2 regions of the Streptomyces sp. NPDC048416 genome follow, and region 1 is predicted to be linked to the other one. Evidence: riboswitches for the same ligand, from Rfam matches in the RefSeq annotation. Region 1 holds a riboswitch; the other holds the start of a gene.
What was found. A riboswitch is a leader RNA that binds a small molecule or an ion and turns the genes downstream of it on or off. The one in region 1 is predicted to bind S-adenosylmethionine.

Region 2: linked by a shared signal. The riboswitch ahead of ACGFW5_RS18600 (aminotransferase class V-fold PLP-dependent enzyme) and the one ahead of thrC (threonine synthase) in region 1 are both predicted to bind S-adenosylmethionine.

Annotation. Positions count from the first base shown of each region.
Region 1 covers NZ_JBICXU010000021.1:76,278-80,482, forward strand. Annotated here, with positions in the region: gene ACGFW5_RS24185 (trehalose-6-phosphate synthase) at 1-1,063, opposite strand, end outside; gene ACGFW5_RS24190 (glucosyl-3-phosphoglycerate synthase) at 1,150-2,097, opposite strand; SAM riboswitch class I at 2,231-2,393, shown strand; gene thrC (threonine synthase) at 2,410-3,756, shown strand; gene ACGFW5_RS24200 (MoaD/ThiS family protein) at 4,054-4,205, shown strand, end outside.
Region 2 covers NZ_JBICXU010000013.1:45,962-50,166, forward strand. Annotated here, with positions in the region: gene ACGFW5_RS18600 (aminotransferase class V-fold PLP-dependent enzyme) at 280-1,713, opposite strand; SAM riboswitch class IV at 1,962-2,079, opposite strand; gene trpD (anthranilate phosphoribosyltransferase) at 2,180-3,244, opposite strand; gene ACGFW5_RS18610 (cytochrome bc complex cytochrome b subunit) at 3,437-4,205, opposite strand, start outside.

The DNA.
Region 1 (4,205 bases):
CGGCGACCCGGGCGACCTGAGCCGTGTAGTCCCGGTACACCGCCAGGTCCTGCCGCGAGGGGTAGGCGAAGGCGACGTGCACGACCCGCTCGCGCCACTCGGGGCGCGTGTCCAGCAGGTGCCGGTAGGCGTGCAGGCCGCGCACGATGTTCTTGGACAGCTCGGTGCGGTCGACCCGCACGATCGCCTTGCGGCCCGCCCCGATCTGCTCGCGCAGCGCGACCATCCGCTCCTCGACGTCGCCCTGGTGCGCGCGCTCCCGCAGGAAGTCGCCGTCCGCGCCCAGCGGGTGCACCGCGATGTCCGTCGTCCGGGTGGGCCCGCCGCTCGTCCCGTGCCGGAAACGGCGCCGGCCGTCGCCGTGCGGGGTGATCAGGTCCGCCTCGCCCTCCAGTATGAGCACCACCGCGTCCGCGAACGCCGATGCCCACCGCCAGGTGAGGAACCCGAGCCGGTCCGCCCCGAGCATCCCGCGCAGCAACTGGCGCGCGATGTCGTCCGGGAGCATCCGGAAGTAGTCCGCAGGCGCCCACGGCGTGTGCGAGAAGTGCCCGATGCGCAGGTCGGGGCGGAGCTCACGGAGCATGCCGGGGACCAGCGCCAGGTGGTAGTCCTGCACCAGGACGCGCGCCCCGTCCGCCGCCTCCGCCGCCAGCGCCTCGGCGAAGGCCCGGTTGTACGCCTCGTAGGACGCCCACTGCCGCCGGAACTCCGCGTCGAAGACCGGTTCGAGCGGCGTCTGGTACAGCATGTGCTGGACGAACCACAGCACCGAGTTCGCGATGCCGTTGTACGCGTCGGCGAATACGTCCGCCTCGATGTCCAGCATCCGGACGCCCTGCTCGCCCACGCCCCGCCGCACCGCCTCGCGGTCGCCCTCGCCGAGCGCCGCGCACACCCACACCGAGTCCACGTCGGAGCCGATCGCGCTGAGCCCGGAGACGAGGCCGCCGCCGCCCCGCCTGGATTCGAGCGAGCCGTCCTCGTTGAGGACGTACGAGACGGGGCCGCGGTTGGACGCGACGAGGACCTGAGCCCGGGGGGATGTGTGCGCGGTGACCATGATGCGGAACCTAGCCCGCCCCGCAATACCTCAAACACCCGTACGCCCGACCCCATGGACGGGATCGAGCCACCCCTCTGGACCGGTTACGCCGCCCGGTGCACCTGGTACTCCTCGATCTCCCGCATCGGGGGCCGCTCCTCGGTGTCCACCGCGTACGTGCGCGGCACGAAGCCGTGCTCGCCGCGTTCGAACTGGGTCAGCTCGGGGCGTACGAGGTGGCCGCGGGACAGCCGCAGCTGGGCGGTGCGGTAGATCGCGGCGGCCATCCGGCCGAGCGCCTGGCCGTCCTGGTGGCGGTGCTTGCGTACGCCCACGTCGACCTGGGCCAGCGCGTCGAGCCCCACCGTGTGCAGCGCGTCGACGAGGAGCGCGAGCTCGACCCCGTATCCGACGGGGAAGGGAAGCCGTTCGAGCAGGGCGCGCCTGGCGGCGTACTCCCCGCCCAACGGCTGGACGATTCCGGCCAGTTGGGGCCAGTGGAGGTTGAGCAGCGGGCGCGCCACCAGCTCGGTGACCCGGCCGCCCTGGCCCGCGGCCGTGCCGAGCGGACGGTCGTACATCGCCTTGACGAAGTCCACGTCCGGGTCGGTCAGGAGCGGCCCCACGATGCCGGAGACGAACGTCGCGTCGAAGTCCTTGAGGTCGGCGTCGACAAAACACACCACGTCGCCGCTGGTCACAAGGAGCGAGCGCCACAGCACCTCGCCCTTGCCGGGCAGCGCGGGCAGCGCAGGCAGGATCGCGTCGCGGTGCACGACCCGGGCCCCGGCGGCGGCCGCGACCTCGGCCGTACGGTCGGTGGAGCCGGAGTCGACGACCACCAGTTCGTCGACGAGCGGCACGGAAGCGGTCATCAGCTCCCGCCGGACCGTGGCCACGATCTCGCCGACCGTGGCCTCCTCGTCGAGCGCGGGCAGCACCACGCTGACGGTCGTTCCCGTACGGTGTTTCGCGGCCAGCATCCGCTCCAGCGGCCGCTCGGCCGCGGACCAGGAACGCCTGCTCAGCCAGCGTTCCACCTCTTCCAGCACGGTCGTCGGCCTCCTTGTGTGATCCATCTCGCGGTTCGGACGACTATCTCAAGCGTCCAGGGCTTCGGTTACAGTCTTGAACAACGCGAGGGACCGTCGCATGCCGGGGGTCCCCACGCCGACAATCGAATACCGCTCATCCAGAGGGGCAGAGGGAAACGGCCCGTTGAAGCCCCGGCAACCCTCCAGTCGGTTCTCGTCGATCACGTACGCACGTCGATCAAGACACGAGGCCACCGGCTAGGGAAGGTGCCAAATCCGTCTCATGGCGAAGTTCGCCCTGAGGAAGATGAGGAGAAAGGGCCTCCCTCCATGTCTGCACAGACTGCCGAAAGCCGCACCACCGCCGAGACCACTTCCGGCACCCCTTCCACGACCTCTTCCGGTACTGCTTCCGGCACCCCGGTCGATCTCGGTCCGGCGTCCGCGCTTTCCTGCCGCGAGTGCGGCCAGCGTTTCGAACTTGGCCCGATCTTCGCCTGTGAACTGTGTTTCGGACCGCTCGAAGTGGCTTATGACCTGCCGCTCGGCGACCCCGAGGCGCTGCGCAAGCAGATCGAGGCCGGTCCCGAGAACATCTGGCGTTACGCGCCGCTGCTGCCCGTCCCCGCCGACGTGGCCGACAAGCCGAACCTGAACCCCGGCTTCACCAAGCTCGTCAAGGCCGAGAACCTGGCGCGCGAACTGGGCGTCGAGCCCGGCAAGCTGTTCGTCAAGGACGATTCCGGCAACCCGACGCACTCCTTCAAGGACCGCGTCGTCGCCCAGGCCCTTGAGGCCGCCCGCGCCTTCGGCTTCACCACGCTCTCCTGCTCCTCCACCGGAAACCTCGCCGGCGCGGTCGGCGCCGCCGCCGCGCGGGCCGGCTTCCGCTCCTGTGTGTTCATCCCGCACGACCTGGAGCAGGGCAAGGTCGTCATGGCCGCGGTGTACGGCGGCGAGCTCGTCGGCATCGAGGGCAACTACGACGACGTGAACCGCTTCTGCTCCGAGCTCATCGGCGACCCGCTGGGCGAGGGCTGGGGCTTCGTCAACGTCAACCTGCGTCCGTACTACGGCGAGGGTTCCAAGACGCTGGCGTACGAGATCTGCGAGCAGCTCGGCTGGCAGCTGCCCGACCAGCTGGTCATCCCGATCGCCTCGGGCTCGCAACTCACCAAGATCGACAAGGGCCTTCAGGAGCTCATCAAGCTCGGCCTGGTCGAGGACAAGCCGTACAAGATCTTCGGCGCCCAGGCCGAGGGCTGCTCCCCGGTGTCGACGGCCTTCAAGGCCGGGCACGACGTCGTACGCCCGCAGAAGCCGGACACCATCGCCAAGTCGCTCGCCATCGGCAACCCGGCGGACGGCCCGTACGTCCTGGACATCGCGCGCCGAACCGGCGGTGCGGTGGAGGACGTCAACGACGAGCAGATCGTCGACGCCATCAAGCTGCTCGCCCGCACCGAGGGCATCTTTGCGGAGACCGCGGGCGGCGTGACCGTCGGCGTCACCCGCAAGCTCATCGAGGCCGGCCTCCTCGACCCGTCGCTCACCACGGTCGTGCTCAACACCGGTGACGGACTGAAAACCCTGGACGCGGTGGCCGCCACGTCCCAGGCGACGGCAACCATCCGCCCGAGCCTGGACGCCTTCCGCGACGCGGGCCTGGCCCACTGAGTCCTTGCCGGACGACGGCGAGGCTGAGGCGGGCCTGGCCCGCTGAGCCTCTGCCGACTGGCGGCCGGGCGGCCCGGGTCCGGCTCGGCGCGGGTCCGGCTCGCTGCGCCCGTGCCGCTTGACGGCGCGGGTACCGGCCTGCCGGGCCGCTGTCGGTGACGATGCGGGTGACCGCCGACCGGCCACCGACCGCCCGCCGACCGGCCGCTGACCCGTCTTGCCGACGACGCGCCGGAGCCCCGACGCCTGGCGCGCCGCCCGGACCACTGCTGAACGATCGACTAGGAGTACCGAACCATGAGCGTGAACGTCCGCATCCCCACGATCCTCCGCACCTACACCGGCGGCAAGGCCGAGGTCACGGCCGACGGCGCGACCCTCGCCGAGGTCATCGCCGACCTGGAGAAGAACCACACGGGGATCGCCGCACGCGTCCTGGACGACCAGGG
Region 2 (4,205 bases), on a different contig from region 1:
TCGCGCCCACCGCGGCGGAGCCGCGCAATGACGCAGTCCCGCGCCTCTGTAGGACACCCCGAGCTGCGCGATGCCGGACAGCATGGGCATCTTCAGCCTGTCCGGCGATTGAGGACGAGCGCCGTTCAGGCGCGGCGGGGTCTGGGGCAGAGCCCCAGGGCAGTGGGGGAGGACGAGGGCCGGCCAGGCGCGGGCGGGGTCTGGGGCGGAGCCCCAGGGCAGTGGGGGACGCCGTACAGGCGCGGCGGGGTCTGGGGCGGAGCCGCAGGGCGGTGGGGCTCAGCGGGGCTGGGCCGCCGGGACGCAGCGGCCGGACTCCGTGCGGTACTGCCACTTCGCGCCCTCGGCCACGAGCCCCCGCACCGCCCCCACAAAACGCTCCACGTGCTCGTCCGGCGTGCCCGCCCCGAAGCTGACCCGGATCGCGTTCAGCGAGCGCTCACCCGGCTCGGCCTCCGGCGCCCCGCACTCCCCCGGGTCCTGCGGGTCGCTGCCGAGCAGCGTGCGTACCAGCGGGTGGGCGCAGAAGAGCCCGTCGCGCACCCCGATCCCGTACTCCGCGGAGAGCGCCGCCGCGAAGTGCGAGCTGTTCCAGCCCTCGACGACGAACGAGATGACGCCGACCCGGGGCGCGTCGTCCCCGAACAACGACAGGACCCGCACCGCGGGGACCTCGGCAAGCCCCGCGCGGACCTTCGCGATCAGGTGCCGCTCCCGCTCGACGAGCGCGTCGAAGCCCGCCTCGGTGAGCGCCTTGCAGGCGGAGGCGATGGCGTAGACACCGATGACGTTGGGCGAGCCGGCCTCGTGGCGCGCGGCCGTCGTGTGCCACTCGACGTCCACGCCGCCGTCGGCGCGCCGGGCGACCTTCTTGGAGGCGCCGCCGCCGGCCAGGTACGGAGCGGACGCCTGGAGCCAGTCCGCGCGGCCCGCCAGCACGCCCGAGCCGAACGGCGCGTACAGCTTGTGCCCGGAGAAGGCGACCCAGTCGACGTCCAACTCCCTTACGGAGACGGGGTGGTGGGGCGCGAGCTGGGCGGCGTCGAGCACGATGCGAGCGCCGTGGGCGTGCGCCGCGGCGGCGAGTTCGCGTACCGGCCACAGCTCTCCGGTGACGTTGGACGCGCCGGTGACGCAGACCAGCGCGGGCCCGTAGGGGTCACGGTCGGCGAGCGCGCGCTCCAGTGTCTCGACGGCCTGCCGCGGGGTGCGGGGCGCGTCCAGGTACGTGACGTGGGCGTCCTGCCAGGGCAGCAGCGAGGCGTGGTGCTCGGTCTCGAAGACGAAGACCTGGCAGCCGGCGGGGAGTGCCTGGGCGAGCAGGTTCAGCGAGTCGGTGGTGGAGCGGGTGAAGACGACCTGGTCACCGGGGCGGCAGTCGAGGAATTCCGCGACCGTGACGCGGCTGCTCTCGAACAGGTCGGTGGAGAGCTGCGAGAGGTAGCCGGCTCCGCGGTGCACGCTGGCGTAGTAGGGGGCGTACGCGGCGACGTCGTCCCAGACCCGCTGGAGGGCGGGCGCGCTCGCCGCGTAGTCGAGGGCGGCGTACGTCACCTCGCCGCCGGTGACCAGCGGCACGGTGACATCGCGGCCGAGCACCGGCAGCGGCGCCGCACAGCAGGGCTCGGCGGTTTCGACGACAGCGGCCTCGACGACGGCGGACTCGATGACGGTGGGGGCGGCGACGGCGGGGGCGGCGGGGCGTGCGGACATGGCGGTATCTCCCAGCAGGGCAAGGCGAGTCGGCTTCGGACCCCGGGTACGGCAGCGCGGCCCCGTCCCGAAGGGGAGGGCTCAACTGCGGTGCTGTGCACGGGGGTTGTCCTCAGACACGCGGCACTCAGGCGGCTGCGCGGAGGAGGGTGAAGAAGGGGCGGTACGCCCTATCGCATTCGCTTGCTCACGAGACTGCTCCCTTGAGGACCAGGACCCCAGGGCTGTGACATCACGCGATGTCCAGGGGTCCGCGCTTGCCGTGGGCCTTGCTGCCCACGACCTGGTCTTCACCCGGGGCACCCCGCCACGGACGGAGGGTTGCCGGACAGCGAGCCGGGGCCTAAATCGCTGTCACTCATGACCTTGAACAGCATCCTGCCACACGTCGCCGCGTGCGCAAGGCGCAGTCCGCGATCCGGACTGCGCCTCACGTCACATCAGGGTCCGGCCGATGGCGTACGGCTCACGCGTTGCTCGCCGCGACCCAGCGCTCCAGGGTCCGCCCGGCCGCCCCGGAGTCGATGGCCTCGGCGGCCCGGGTCATCGCGGCGCCGAGCTGTTCGGCGAGCGGGCCGCCGCCGGGTCCCAGGGCGACCAGCGCGGCCGCCGAGTTGAGCAGCACCGCGTCGCGCACCGGCCCCCGCTCCCCGGCGAGGAGCCGGCGGACGATCTCCGCGTTCTCCGAGGGGTCGCCGCCGCGCAGGGCCTGGATGGGCACGATCTGGATGCCGACGTCGCGCGGGTCGAAGGCCTCCTCGCGCACGGCGCCGTCACGCACCACCCAGACCCGCGAGGTGGCGGTGGTGGTGAGCTCGTCCAGGCCGTCGTCGCCGCGGAAGACCAGCGCGGACGAACCGCGCTCGGCGAGCACGCCCGCCACGATGGGAGCCATCCTCACATCGGCGACCCCGGTCGCCTGGGCGCGTACCTTCGCCGGATTGGTGAGCGGGCCCAGCACGTTGAAGGTGGTGCGGATGCCCAGCTCCTTGCGGGCGGCGGCCACGTACCGCAGGGCGGGGTGGAACGTCACCGCGAAGCACATGGTGATCCCGGCCTCCTCGGCCACCTCCACCACCCGCTTCGGCGACAGTTTCAGATTGACGCCGAGTTTTTCCAGGACGTCGGATGCGCCGCTGGCGGAGGACGCGGCGCGGTTGCCGTGCTTGACGACCTTGGCGCCGGTCCCGGCCACCACGATGGCCGACATGGTGGAGATGTTGACGGTCTTGGCGCCGTCGCCGCCGGTGCCGACGATGTCGACGCTGGGCCCCGGCACCTCGATCAGGTGGGCGTGCTCGTACATGGTGCGCACCAGACCGGTGATCTCGGCGATCGTCTCGCCCTTGGCGCGCAGGGCGACCATGAAGCCCGCGATCTGGGCGTTGGTCGCCTCGCCGCTCATGATCTGGTCCATCGCCCAGGCCGTCGCGTCCTCGCTCTGGTCGGCGCCGCTCAGCAGTGAGTCCAGGACACCCGGCCAGGAGTAGGCCGCCACGGTGTCGCCTCCGGTGGGGGTAACAGCGCTCATGCTCGCTCCTGGTGGTCACAAGGGACGGGGGTGGTCACAAAGGACGGGATACCGCCCGTCAGCCTATCGACAGGCGCCGGGCGGTCCGCGCCCGTGCCCGCAGTGCGGACGCCGTGAAAAGACTCCGGCCCGGCCCCCGTGAAGGGGCCGGGCCGGAGCCTCGGTTGTGGCGACCGTCAGGTCAAGCGGGGATCAGTGGTGGCCGTGGCCGCTCGTGATCTCCTTGTACTCCTCGGCCGTCGGCTTGGGGATCTGGTTGCCCTCGCCGTAGTAGCCCTTGCTGAGCTTGGCGCGCAGCTTCTGCGTCCGGGAGACCTTGCGGACGACACCGTTCTCGTCGACCGTCGGGCCGATCTCGGCCGGCTTGTACTGCTCGTGCGCGGTGAGCTTGTAGCGCGCAGCGGCGTCCAGCGGCTCGTGGATCTCGACGAACTCACCGTGCGGCAGCCGCTTGATGATGCCGGACTCGCGTCCGTGCAGCACCTTCTCGGCGTCGCGCCGCTGCAGACCCAGGCAGACCCGCTTGGTGGCGATGAACGCCAGGACCGGAGCGACGAAGAACGCGATCCGCACGAACCAGGTGATGACGTTGATCGAGAGGTGGAAGTGGGTCGCCCAGAGGTCGTTTCCACCACCGATCAGCAGCACCATGTACCAGGTGATCCACGCGACACCGAACGCGGTACGGGTCGGCGCGTTGCGCGGCCGTTCCGCCATGTGGTGCTCGCGCTTGTCGCCGGTGACCCAGGACTCGATGAACGGGTACACCGCGATGGCCGCCAGGACCAGCGGGAAGACCAGCAGCGGGATGAACACGCCCAGGACGAGCGTGTGGCCCCACAGGTTGATCTCCCAGCCCGGCATCACACGGATGAGGCCTTCGGGGAAGCCCATGTACCAGTCGGGCTGGGCGCCGGTGGAGACCTGGTCCGGCCGGTAGGGGCCGATCGCCCAGATCGGG